DNA from 3 places in the Pseudarthrobacter siccitolerans genome. Region 1 is predicted to be linked to each of the others. Evidence: riboswitches for the same ligand, from Rfam matches in the RefSeq annotation. Region 1 holds a riboswitch; each other region holds the start of a gene.
What was found. A riboswitch is a leader RNA that binds a small molecule or an ion and turns the genes downstream of it on or off. The one in region 1 is predicted to bind cyclic di-AMP.

Region 1 (4,040 bases):
ATCGCATCCAGGGCAACGAAGAATCCCATGGTGGTGCCGCCCGTTTTGTAGGACTGGGCGGCGAGCGCCCCGAGCTCCTTCCGGTGCCGGGACAGGGCGGTGTTTGCCTGTGAGACCTGGGCGGTGAGGGCCTCCACCTTTGCGCTGGCAGCCTGCAGCGCAGAGTCTGTTTCGGCATAGTCGGCCGCCGACTGGACGGCTGCGGTACCCAGGGACTCGGATTTGGCCTGCAGGTCATCGAGGTGACTGCTGATCCTGCTGATTTCAGCGGCCTTGCCGGCCTCGGTCTGCTTTGCTTCCTGCACGTCTTCCCAGGAGGGGTAATCGCCGGTCGGGTCGCTGTCAGCCGCGCCCGCCGGTGCCAGCCCGAGTGCCGCGGCGAGGGCCACGACCAGAAGGGCCGCCGGCAGGGGCGACCGGGCTTTTGTAACGAACCGGGGCATAGTCCGGAAGCTTACCGGCTTCAACCTCTGGTTGAAGGCCAGCCTCCTGACATCGTTATGCAGCGGAGACCTGCGGGTTCCTCATAGCGGGCAGGACGGCGCACTTCAGACGTGCCGGCTGAACCAGGCGAGTGTGTCTTTCCAGGCGGCTGTGGCCTGGACCTCGTTGTACTGGTCACCGGTGTCATTGTGGAACGCGTGGCCCGCCCACACCAGGGTAGACAGTGAGCTGATGGACAACGCCGGTGGCAGCAAGAGCATCCTTGAGCGCCGGCATGGCACCCGTGATGCGCTGATCCAGCTCTGCATACACACCGAAGACCGCAGGCTTGATCCCCGGGACTTTGCCCAGGTCAGGGGCCGGCCCATAAAAAGCCGCGGTGGCTTTCAGGCCGTCCAGCTCGGTGGCTGCCTGCCAGGTGATGCCGCCACCGAAACAGTAACCGGTCATGGCAATTCGTTCACCGTCCACGAAGTCCTGGCCCCGGAGGTACTCCAGTGCCGCGTCAAAGTCGGCAATGTGCCGCTGGGCACCGGCCGAGGTGAGGGCACCGGGAACAGCATCGCGGTCCATGCCGGCAGTTCCGCCTTCCCGGCTCAGCAGGTCAAGGGCGAGGGCCACGTAGCCCTCCTTCGCGAAGCGCCGCGCCACGTCCTGGATGTGGGGTGTCAGTCCACGGTTCTCGTGGCAGATCAGCACTGCAGCACGGGGCCCGTTTGACTCGGGGCGGGCCAAGTAGGCGCTGACAGAGGTTCCACCGGACGGAAACCGGACAGTCGCCGTCGTCATTCCAGCAGCACCTTCGGGTACGGAAAGCGGGCTTTTCGCCCCGGGCACCGCACCGGAACCGGCCGTCCCGGAGGCAGTCGATACCGGGGGCTCGGCCGCAGGGATCGGGTCAGTGCTGCGCGGCACCTCACTCGGCGTGCAGCCAACCAGCAGCATCGCGGCCGCGGCAGCAGCCATACTGCCCGTAATGAAGGCCACCCGCCGGGTGAACGTCCGGTGGCTCAAGGCCCCGGCGCGGTAGTCGTCAAAAAATTCTTCGATCAGATACTGCTCATACTTGCCGAGCTGGGTCACAGGGCCTCCTCCAGGTGGGGTCATCCTCCTACCCGGTGCCCCTGTGGGCAAGATTCAGACGCCGGTTTCGGCATGGCTTTATTACTTTGTGACAAAGAACACCTGGGGGCGCCCGGCGTTTCTATCTTCTGAGGTCAACGGGGAGTGTAGGAAGAATCAAGTCGTTTGCTAAATACGAGAGAAGCACCTCGTATGTTATCCAAATGTGACAATCGGTCGCGTCGCGGGCTATGGTCTTCAGGTGTCCCTCCCAGACGGGACATTCCCGTCAGTATGCCGAGCCCTGCCACTGAACCGGGATTCAATCAGTTTCCAGCTGGCAGGGACGGGGGAACCACATTTCCGCGGCCTCCTGAGAGGCCTTGGGGTCAAGTCGATAGCGCCCTCCGTTCCGTTCGGAGCCGCTCCCGGCCGGGTATCTCCAACCCGAACCCGACAGCTCACCCCGCAGGCATGGGAGAGGCGATCAACCGTGTCAAAAAATTCCATCACCGCCCGTCACCGCGCGACTCCGGCCCGCTCAATCGCGCTCCAGGGCTTGGCTGTCTCAGCCAAGTCACTTGGCCGTCCGGCGCTCGCCGTAGCAGCAGCTTCCGGCATTGCCTTCGGTGTAGGCGCCCCGGCCCACGCAGGCGTAACCGGACCGGACACCACCGAGACCACTAACACCCAGGCTTCCACGGCGCCCGCCGCTGCCGTGGCTGCCCCCGCGGCAGCTGCCGCCAACGTGCACACCGTGGTTTCGGGCGACACCCTGGGCGGCATCTCGGCTGCCTACGGCGTCAACCTCAATGACGTTCTGTCCGCCAACGGCCTGGCGATCTCCGCGATCATCTACCCCGGCGACCAGATCCAGATCCCGGGCGCCGGGTACGTTGCAGCTGCTCCGGCCGCCGCTCCGGCTCCAGCCGCTGCTCCTGCTCCCGTCAAGGCAGCCGTTGCCGCGGCTCCGGCCAACACCGGAGTGAACGTGTCCTACGCTTCAGCTCCGGCTGCGACCGGCTCGGGCGCCGGCGCTGCCATCCTGGCCTCGGCCTACGGCCAGGTCGGCATCCAGCAGGACTGCACCGCCATGGTGGAGAAGGCCCTGCGTTCCGTGGGTAAGAGTGTTGGCGACCTGGCTCCCGGCCAGTTCTTCCAGTACGGCTCCGTTGTGGGTGCCCCCGCTGCCGGTGACCTGGTGATCACCGCCGGCCACGTCGGTGTGTACGCCGGCAACGGCCAGGTTGTGAGCGGTGGCGTGGACGGTTTCAAGACTGAGGTCCACTCCATCAGCTGGCTCCCGGGCGCTTCCTTCGTCCGCGTAGCGTAGCCACACCACCCGGACAGGGGCGGCAGGCGGGTTTCTCCCCGCCTGCCGCCCCTGTTTCGTTTTCAACTCAGCTCAGGTGCCGCAGAAGGTCTGGTAGCTGCCGAAGTCCTCGGGTGCTCCCCCGGCATAGCGCTCCAGCCCCGGGCGCTCCTGGTACGGCATGCGGACGACGTCCACGAGCCGGTTAAATGGGCCGAGGTTGCCCTCTGTTGCTGCGGCGAGTGCCTCCTCCACGAGGTGGTTGCGCGCAATGTAGGCGGGGTTTACCCGGTCCATCACGCCGGCGTCGGGTTGCAGGGCCAGCCACCGTTCGGCCCAGGCATCGAAAGCGGCGAGGTCCAGGACCATGCCTCGGGCCGGCCGCTGGTTTCCCCGCGCTGCCTGGCCGAGGTTCCGGAAGAACGAGGTGTAGTCCAACGGCCCGTCCTTGAGAATGGCGATCACGCCGTCCACCACCTGCGAGGCTTCTTCTGCCTCCGGACTCCCGGCGGCGCTCTCCTTCAAACCCAGTTTGGTTTTCATGCCCGCGAACCAGGCATCACTGTATTGGCGGCGGAACGCGCCCAGTGCCTCCACAGCGGGGGCTACCGCCTGTTCCTGGTCTTCGTTGATGAGCGGCAGCATTGCCTCGGCAAGGCGGGCGAGGTTCCATTCGGCCACCACCGGCTGGTTGGCGTAGGCGTAGCGCCCCCCGACGTCGATGGAGCTGTAGACCGCCGCGGGGTTGAAGGCGTCCATAAACGCGCAGGGCCCGTAATCGATGGTTTCCCCGGAGATGGTCACGTTGTCCGTGTTCATGACGCCATGGACGAAGCCCACCAGCATCCACTGCGCCACCAGTGACGCCTGGGCTGCTACCACCGCTTCGAAGAGGGCGAGGTAGGGGTTGCCGGCCCGGGCAGCGGCGGGGTGGTGCCGGGTAATGGCGTGGTCTGCGAGGCGCCGCAGGAGGTCCATGTTCTCCGTGGCCCGGGCGTACTGAAAGCTTCCAACCCGCAGATGGCTGCTGGCCACCCTTGCCAGGACTGCTCCAGGAAGCATGGTGTCGCGGCGGACCAGGCGGCCGGTGGCCGTAACGGCCAGGGACCTGGTGGTGGGGATGCCCAGGGCGTGCATCGCCTCGCTCACCACGTACTCCCGGAGCATGGGCCCGACGACGGCGCGTCCGTCCCCTGCCCGGGCGAAGGGCGTGCGGCCGGAA
Region 2 (4,040 bases), 3.0 Mb from region 1:
GAGGAGCCGGTTGCGGCCACGGCGTGCAGCAGCGTTCCCTGGGAGGGGTTCAGGGCGCTGATCATCATGCCGTTGCCGACGTAGATGCCAACGTGTGCGCCGCCATTCTGCATCACCAGGTCGCCCGCCTGAGGAGTGGATGTGGGCGTCATGGCAGTCCATGCATTGGTGCGTGGGATGCTGATGCCGGCCTGCGCGTAGACCCACTGGGTGAAGCCCGAGCAGTCCCAGCCGGTGACGGGGCTGGTGCCGCCCCACACGTACGAGTGGCCGATGCCGGTGTACGCGATGGCGGCGATGCCTGAGGTGGAGGCGGAGGAGACGGTTTCGGCCAACTTCTCCTTGGCGGAGGAAGCGGTTCCGGTGGCAGCGGTTCCGTTACCCGAGTCTGTGGACTGGGTGCGTACGGCCTGCACTTTGGGAGCGGCTGTGGTCTTGACCACGGGGCGCTCGAAAGAGACAGTGGCCGTGGGGGCCGCAGTAACGGCAAGGGCGGTCTGCGCCGACCCGGACTCCGTTGAGGCGGACACACCAGCGTTGGTGTCTGCGGCGGTGGCCGGCAAGCCCATGGTCAGGATGAGGCCGGAAGCAGCTGCGATAACGGCAGCCTGGCGACCAACTGTCCCGGCATTGGCACTAACAGCCTTGGACACCGCGTCCAAGGGGTTGGTACGAACCGTTTGCGCACGGTGGCGCGCAGAATTATGGCGTGAAGACACGAAGGTAGCCTCTCCCAATGCCTGCGAGGTGAGCTGTCGGATTCGGATGGGAGTCACCCGGCCACGCGGCTTCCAAGGAAGCTTTGTGACTTAACCCCAAGGCCTTCCCGCTGGAAAGGCCAAAATTGGTTCCCCCGCCCCTGCCAGACGATGTCATGCGAACGGACCTTGAGCGGTGGCAGAGTTAGGCAATCCGCACAAGAGCGTCAACTTCGGAAAAGTTGACGCGAGTTAGACGGTACAGCAGTTTTGACTGAATGTCACATTCAGGTCACGGCAAGTCAAGATCATCTGATAGTTCACCGTCACTTGACTACAGCCAGACGGTGGGGTCAACCACTTCGCCGTTGACCTGGACTTCGAAGTGGAGGTGGCAGCCTGTGGACGCCCCCGTAGTGCCGCTGAGCGCCACAACTTCCCCGCGGGAGACCGTCTGGCCTTCCTTGACGTTGAAGGACGACAGGTGGTTGTAGGTGGTTTCCAGACCGTTGCCGTGGTCGATCACGACGCGGTTCCCGCCGCCGAACTGGTGCCAGCCCACAAACGTGACGGTACCGGTGGCCGCAGCCATGACGGACGTCCCGCATTGGGCCACATAGTCCTGTCCGCGGTGGAAGTCCCCGGTGCCGCCGGTGATGGGGCTGACCCGGTAGCCGAATGGCGATGCGGTGGTCATCACGGCCAGCGGGGCGCCGAGGCTTCCGGCCGAGGCGGCCCGGCTGATAGCGCCGGCCGACTGCGCGCTGAGCAGCTGCTTCAGTTTCCCGTCCGGATCAGCCTGGGTCACCACGGCGGAGCGGCTGAAGTCGATCTGGGCCCCGGCTTCCGCGGAAATCTGGGGCTGGGGCGTCACGGAGGAGGCGGCAACGGGGGCGGTGCCCGAGGCGTCAGTGGCCATAACAGGACTGGTGGCCGGGACTGTCACGGTGAGGACCAGGCCGGTGGCAGCAAGCGCTATGCCGGCCTTCTGGCCGATGCCGCTGGCGGCTGCGAATTCGGTCACCTGGCGGAGGGGACCCCGACGCCGGCGAGCATCACGGTGCGGATCGCGTGGGCGCTCCGAGGTGATGACTTCGACAACGCGCGGTGTCGAAGCAGGGCCCGCCGCGCGGCGGCGTCCCCTGGAATTCTGCATGGTCAAGAACGGTTCCTCTCTGGAAAGCCTGCGAAGTTAGCTGTCGGATTCAGGTCAGAGAGTTCAAAGACCCGGTCCGCCGTAAGCAAGCTTCGGCACAGAGATATCCCGTTAAGGATCCTTCGCTGGAAGAGGCTTGCTGCTGACGGACTTCACCCCAAGACAGTCCCCCGCTGCCGGTTGTGGTTCCCCCGCCTCTGCCAGTTACGACTCGTGCTCCTGATCCGCTGGCAGAGCTCGGCTCCAGATCAGGTAACGCTTTAATATCAACGCTTGGTTCAACTATAGAGGCTTAAGCCCCTTAGTAACAATTCCGTTATCTTTGCCTAAACACCCCGTTATGGGGTACGCCGTCCCTAGCCCGCGGGCTGGCGGATGGCCACAAACACGTGCGCAGCAACCTCCGGCGGCAGCTCCAGGGCCCCCTCAATGCCGGGAACGCGCACCGAAATGTAATCACCCACCCGCTCCAGTGAAACGGCGGCGCCCGGACGGATACCGCCCTCGTCAAGCTGGGACAGCAGCTCCGGCTCCACCTGGATGGGCTCCGCGAGCCGGCTCACGGTCACCTCTGATGCCGGACCATAGGATTTCATCGCTTCCAGGAGGCTGATGGCACCGTCGGCAAGGCCCAGTGACGGAGAACCGCCCAAGGCTGCCAGGCCTGGAATCGGATTCCCGTACGGAGACTCCGTGGGATGGTTGAGCAGCTCGTAGATGCGCCGCTCCACGCGTTCGCTCATGACATGCTCCCAGCGGCAGGCTTCGTCGTGGACGTAGGCCCAGTCGAGACCGATGACGTCGGCGAGCAGGCGCTCGGCAAGGCGGTGCTTGCGCATGACCTCCGTGGCGCGCTTCCGCCCCGTTTCGGTGAGCTCAAGGTGCCGGTCTCCGGAGACGACCACCAGGCCGTCCCGCTCCATCCGGCCGATGGTCTGGGAGACGGTGGGCCCGGAGTGGCGGAGCCGCTCGGCGATGCGCGCACGAAGAGCCACGATGTTCTCTTCTTCAAGCTCCAGAATGGTCCGAAGGTACATTTCCGTAGTGTCGATCAGATCCGTCATCCAGCTCAGCTCCTCGAGCGCAGTACCTTGCGTTGTCCCACCGTATCGCCTTGACTGCGACGTAGTCCGTGGAAAAGCTTAGCCTATTTTGACTTTGTCCGAATAGTTCGCGCCTGTGCTACGCAGGCGTCTCATTGGCTGGACTATGACGGCCCGGGTTCCCGCCGAATCAGCGCTTCAGGCAGAATGAGGAAGGCCCTGGTTGCAGTCACCGCCGACTGCCGGCCGCCAACACCCGTCCGGACCAAAGTTACGTCCACGCCGAAATTGGAGCACTTGTGAGCGAAACCAGCATCACTATTCCCGCCGACCTCCTGCCGAAGGACGGACGGTTCGGCGCCGGGCCCTCCAAAGTCCGGCAGGAACAGATTGATGCGCTGTCAGCCGCGTCAAAGAAGATCCTCGGCACGTCCCACCGCCAGGCCCCTGTCAAGAACCTGGTGGGCTCTGTCCGGGAAGGCCTGAGCCAGTTCTTCCGCGCACCCGAAGGGTATGAGGTGGTGCTCGGCGTGGGCGGTTCCACCGCCTTCTGGGATATTGCAAGCTTTGGCCTGGTGGAGAAGAAGGCACAGCACCTGTCCTTTGGTGAATTCGGCTCCAAATTCGCCGCAGCCACCAACAAAGCCCCCTTCCTGGACGCGTCCTCCATCATCAAGTCCGAACCCGGTACCCGCCCCTCGGCGCAGGCAGAAGCAGGCGTGGATGTTTACGCCTGGCCGCAGAACGAGACCAGCACAGGCGTTTCGGCCCCTGTGCAGCGCGTTGCCGGCGCGGACGAAGGTGCATTGGTCCTGGTGGACGCCACCTCTGCCGCAGGCGGCCTGGATGTCGATGTTGCCCAGAGTGACGTTTACTACTTCGCGCCGCAGAAAAACTTTGCCTCCGACGGCGGACTTTGGCTTGGGCTCTTCTCCCCGGCCGCCCTGGAACGGGCAGCGAGGATCAAGGCCAGCGACCGCTGGATTCCGGACTTCCTGGATCTGCAGACGGCCATCGACAACTCGCGCCTGAACCAGACCTACAACACCCCGTCGCTGTCCACCCTGGTGACTCTGGACGCGCAGGTGCAGTGGCTGAACTCCAACGGCGGCCTGGACTTCGCGTCCGCCCGCACGGCTGACT
Region 3 (4,040 bases), 2.9 Mb from region 1:
CCCGCGTGCTCAACGGGCAGGTCAACAGCGCCGGCTTCCTCGCCTCGGACACCACCCGCTCGCCGCTGTCCGCCGAGGACAAGCAGGCGCTGCTGGACCTTGCCACGGACGCGCAGCCGGTGGACCGCACCCTCTCCAACGGTGATTACCGGTTGATAGCCGTGAAAACGAATTACGGGGATGTGCTGGTGACCGGACTCCCCCTCGCCACCAAGGAGAGCACGCTTACGTCCCTGGTGTGGACTTTTGTGTTCGTCTCCTTGGGCGGCCTGCTGCTCATCGGGCTGGTGGGAACGGTGCTGATCCGCCGCACCATGAAGCCCCTGGAGCAGCTGTCAGAGGTGGCAACCCGCGTTTCACAGCTGCCGTTGGACGCCGGTGAAGTGGCACTTGCGGTGCGGGTGCCGCCGTCGAACTCAAATCCGGGAACGGAAGTGGGCAGCGTAGGCCACGCGCTCAACCTCATGCTGGACAACGTGGCCAACGCGCTGCAGGCGCGGCAGAGGAGCGAAACCAAGGTGCGGCAGTTTGTGGCCGACGCCTCGCACGAGCTGCGCACTCCCCTGACCGCCATCCGGGGCTACACGGAGCTGATGCGGATGACGGAGAATTTCACTCCCGACGGCGAAAAATCGTTGGCCCGCGTGCAGAGCCAGTCTGAGCGGATGACCGCCCTGGTGGAAGACCTGCTGCTGCTGGCCCGGCTCGATGAGGGCCAGCCGCTCAAGCTCACCGAGGTGGACCTTACGCAACTGGTGATTGAGGGAGTCAGCGACGAAAAGGTGATGGCGCCGGGCCATAACTGGCGGCTGGAGCTTCCGGACGAGCCCGTCGTGGTCAACGGCGACGCCTCCCAGCTGCGCCAGGTCCTGATGAACCTGCTCTCGAACGCACGCAAGCACACTCCCCCGGGGACCACAGTGGTCACAGGGGTTGGAAAGTCACCTGAAGGGGCGGCGGTAGTAACCGTAACGGACGACGGCGGCGGCATCCCTGCCGAGTTCGTGGACCATGTCTTCTCACGCTTCGCCCGCGCAGACGCGGCACGAAAGGGAGCGGGAGACCAGGCTGGAGCCTCCGTTGCCGAAGGTACCAGCGGTCTGGGCCTCTCCATCGTGGAATCCATTGTTGAGGCGCACGGCGGAAGGGTAACGGTGACGTCACAGCCGGGACGCACGCAGTTCGCCCTGCAACTCCCACTTCCGCAGGCGTAGCAAGGCGACGCGCCGCCGTCGTGATCTCTGTTACCAAAATGTGACTTGTGCTCCGAATTCCTGTACCGTCGTTTAGGTACGGTTCCCGTTCGGGCCGTATATCCGGATGACGCCAAGCTCTGCCACTTCCCGGATTTCTCTTGAACCAAGGCAGAGGCGGGGGACCCACCGTCCCGGGCACTATTGCCCTTGGGGTTAAGCCAACACGTGATTCTTTCCGTGTGGCCGGATGCCCTCATCCGAACCCGACAGCTAACTCCGCAGGTGTGAGAGGCGATTCATCATGTCCAAATTCCTGGTTAAACCGCGCCCGAAATCCGGGTCTGCACCGCACGCCGGACGCGAAGCCGGCAAAATCCCCTTCATCGGCAAGCGCGCGGCTGTACTTGCCGCATCCGCTGCACTCCTCGTAGGAGTGGGAGCGGCCGGACAGGCTACCGAATCCAGCATCCGGGTCGCTGCCACCGAAACCAAGGCCGCTGAAGCGCAGTCCAACCTCAGCATTGAGAAGAGCGAAATCCGGGCCAACCCGGCGCCTGCCCCGGCGGCCGAGGAGATTGCAGTGGCCCCGCAGGCGGCAGAGCCGGCACCGGCGGCAGCCCCTGAACCGGCACCAGTCCCCGTCCCCGAAGCAGCACCGGCCCCGGCTCCCGAGCCCGCCCCGGCGCCTACCGCCGCTCCTGAGCCGGCACTCGTCGTCGCGGTCAACGACCCCGCCGGCGCCCAGGCTTACGCCGCTGGCCAGCTTGCCAGCTACGGCTGGGCTCCGGACCAGATGCAGTGCCTGCAGACCCTGTGGACCAAGGAGTCCGACTGGACCACCACGGCCACCAACTCAAGCAGCGGCGCCTACGGCATCGTCCAGTCCCTGCCTGCTGAAAAGATGGCGAGCGCCGGCCCGGACTATCTCACCAACTACCGCACGCAGATCAACTGGGGCCTGAATTACATCCAGGAGCGCTACCAGTCACCTTGTGGCGCCCTGAACTTCCACCTGTCCAACAACTGGTACTGAGCACACAAAACCTTTTGGAGCGGCGGGCTGCCCGGCATACTGTCATCCATGAGGTTCACCACCACCATCCAGGGCAGCGGAAACAAGACCGGCATCGAAGTTCCCGAAGAGGTTCTTGCGGCCTTGGATGCGGGCAAGCGCCGCCTGTGGTGGTGACCATCAACGGCAAGAGCTATCGCAGCAGCATTGCGGTGATGGGCGGGCAGAACCTCATCTCGCTGAGCGCAGCCAACCGGGACTTCGTCGGGGCAGCCGCTGGCGACACCGTGGACGTGGACGTGGAACTGGAAACCCAACCCCGGATTGTGGAAGTTCCCGAGGACCTCGCGACAGCGATGGCCGCCGAACCGGCAGCCCAAAAGTTCTACGCGACGCTGAGCTTCAGCGCCCAGCGCCGGTACGTTGAGCCGCTGGGCGATGCCAAGACGCCCGAAACCCGGTCGCGCCGCATTGCCAAGGTAGTGGCGGACCTCAAAGCCGGAAAGAAATAACCGTCCTGCCGTCGTCGTCCTTGCCGGTTTCGACGACGACTGCGCTGTAGTCCTGGATGTGCAGCACGCCGGCGGGCAGCGGGCCGGTGTTCGGCCCCACGGCCACCGTCCGGATGCAAGCGGCCACCCCTGCAGCGATTCCCGCCGGAGCGTCTTCGAACACCACTGCGTCCGCAGGATCCACGCCAAGGTTGGCCGCCGCCTTCAGGTATCCCTCGGGATCCGGCTTGCCGCGCGTCACCAGTTCAGCTGTCACTGCAATGGCAGGCATCGGCAGGCCGGCGGCGTTCATGCGGATGTCGGCCAGGATGCGGTCAGCGGACGTGACCAGGGCGACGGCGTCCGGCGGCAGGGCTGCGAGCAGGCTCGCGGCGCCGGGCAAGGGCACGATGCCTTGAGTCCGGACGCGCTCCATCGCCCCGAGTTCCGCCGTCAGGGCCGTCACGTCGGCACCGGCCGGCGCAAACCGGGTGACTGTATCGCGCGCCTGGACGCCGTGCGAGGTCCGCAGAATTTCCCCGAGGTCCAGTCCGTAGCGCGCCGCGAACTCACCCCACACCTGCTCCACCACTGCAGTGGAATCGACCAGGGTGCCGTCCATGTCAAAGAGGACGGCCCCGCAAGTCAGTGTCCGATTTGCTGCAGGGGTGGAAGCATCCATGGTTTACATTCTGCCCCAGGCTCCGGGGGTCCCAGCTTAGGCCGTGGATCCCGGAGGCCGCCCCTGAGCCGTACTGGCCCGCTGTGGGTCAGCTTTCGCGGCCCGGGATGTACTGGACCGCCCATCTGTTCCCGTCGGGATCAGCAAAGTACACGAAGTGGCCCCAGGCCTGCACGTCCACGTCGCTGACGTCCACCCCGTTGTTTTTCAGGTACTGGTGCGCGGCGTGGATGTCGCTGACCACCAGCTGGAGATTCGAACCGGTGCCGGGAGGCGCGTCCGTGAGCCCTTCCCCGATGCAGATCGAGCAGGCTGAGCCGCGGGGCGTCAGCTGGACAAAGCGGATGGAGTCAGAGGGACGCTCATCGAAGTCCGCATTGAATCCCACCTTGTTGACGTAGAAATCCTTGGCGCGGTCCACGTCCGACACAGGGACAAACACAAGTTCCAGTTTCCAGTCCATCCGCACAGGCTAGCGGCGGGACGCGGAATGGAAAAGGCTTGAGCGCTACCCTGCGATGCCGTAAAGCCTGTCGCCGGCGTCCCCGAGGCCGGGAACGATGTACGACTTCTCGTTCAGCTTTTCGTCGATGGAAGCCAGGACGATGGTGACGTTCGCGCCGGACAGTTCTTCCTCCAGCTTGGCCAGGCCTTCCGGG

Region 2: another riboswitch for cyclic di-AMP. It lies ahead of QFZ36_RS17265 (M23 family metallopeptidase); the one in region 1 lies ahead of QFZ36_RS03195 (C40 family peptidase).
Region 3: another riboswitch for cyclic di-AMP. It lies ahead of QFZ36_RS16650 (hypothetical protein); the one in region 1 lies ahead of QFZ36_RS03195 (C40 family peptidase).

The regions. Positions count from the first base shown of each region.
Region 1 covers NZ_JAUSXB010000001.1:661,193-665,232, forward strand. Annotated here, with positions in the region: gene QFZ36_RS03180 (coiled-coil domain-containing protein) at 1-443, opposite strand, end outside; gene QFZ36_RS03190 (dienelactone hydrolase family protein) at 628-1,527, opposite strand; cyclic di-AMP (ydaO/yuaA leader) riboswitch at 1,828-1,996, shown strand; gene QFZ36_RS03195 (C40 family peptidase) at 2,000-2,839, shown strand; gene QFZ36_RS03200 (protein adenylyltransferase SelO) at 2,912-4,040, opposite strand, start outside.
Region 2 covers NZ_JAUSXB010000001.1:3,695,708-3,699,747, reverse strand. Annotated here, with positions in the region: gene QFZ36_RS17270 (C40 family peptidase) at 1-653, opposite strand, end outside; cyclic di-AMP (ydaO/yuaA leader) riboswitch at 724-885, opposite strand; gene QFZ36_RS17265 (M23 family metallopeptidase) at 1,033-1,854, opposite strand; cyclic di-AMP (ydaO/yuaA leader) riboswitch at 1,865-2,076, opposite strand; gene QFZ36_RS17260 (metal-dependent transcriptional regulator) at 2,211-2,918, opposite strand; gene serC (phosphoserine transaminase) at 3,197-4,040, shown strand, end outside.
Region 3 covers NZ_JAUSXB010000001.1:3,556,587-3,560,626, reverse strand. Annotated here, with positions in the region: gene QFZ36_RS16655 (HAMP domain-containing sensor histidine kinase) at 1-1,214, shown strand, start outside; cyclic di-AMP (ydaO/yuaA leader) riboswitch at 1,348-1,492, shown strand; gene QFZ36_RS16650 (hypothetical protein) at 1,498-2,229, shown strand; gene QFZ36_RS16645 (YdeI/OmpD-associated family protein) at 2,382-2,720, shown strand; gene QFZ36_RS16640 (HAD-IA family hydrolase) at 2,701-3,381, opposite strand; gene QFZ36_RS16635 (glyoxalase superfamily protein) at 3,470-3,844, opposite strand; gene upp (uracil phosphoribosyltransferase) at 3,890-4,040, opposite strand, start outside.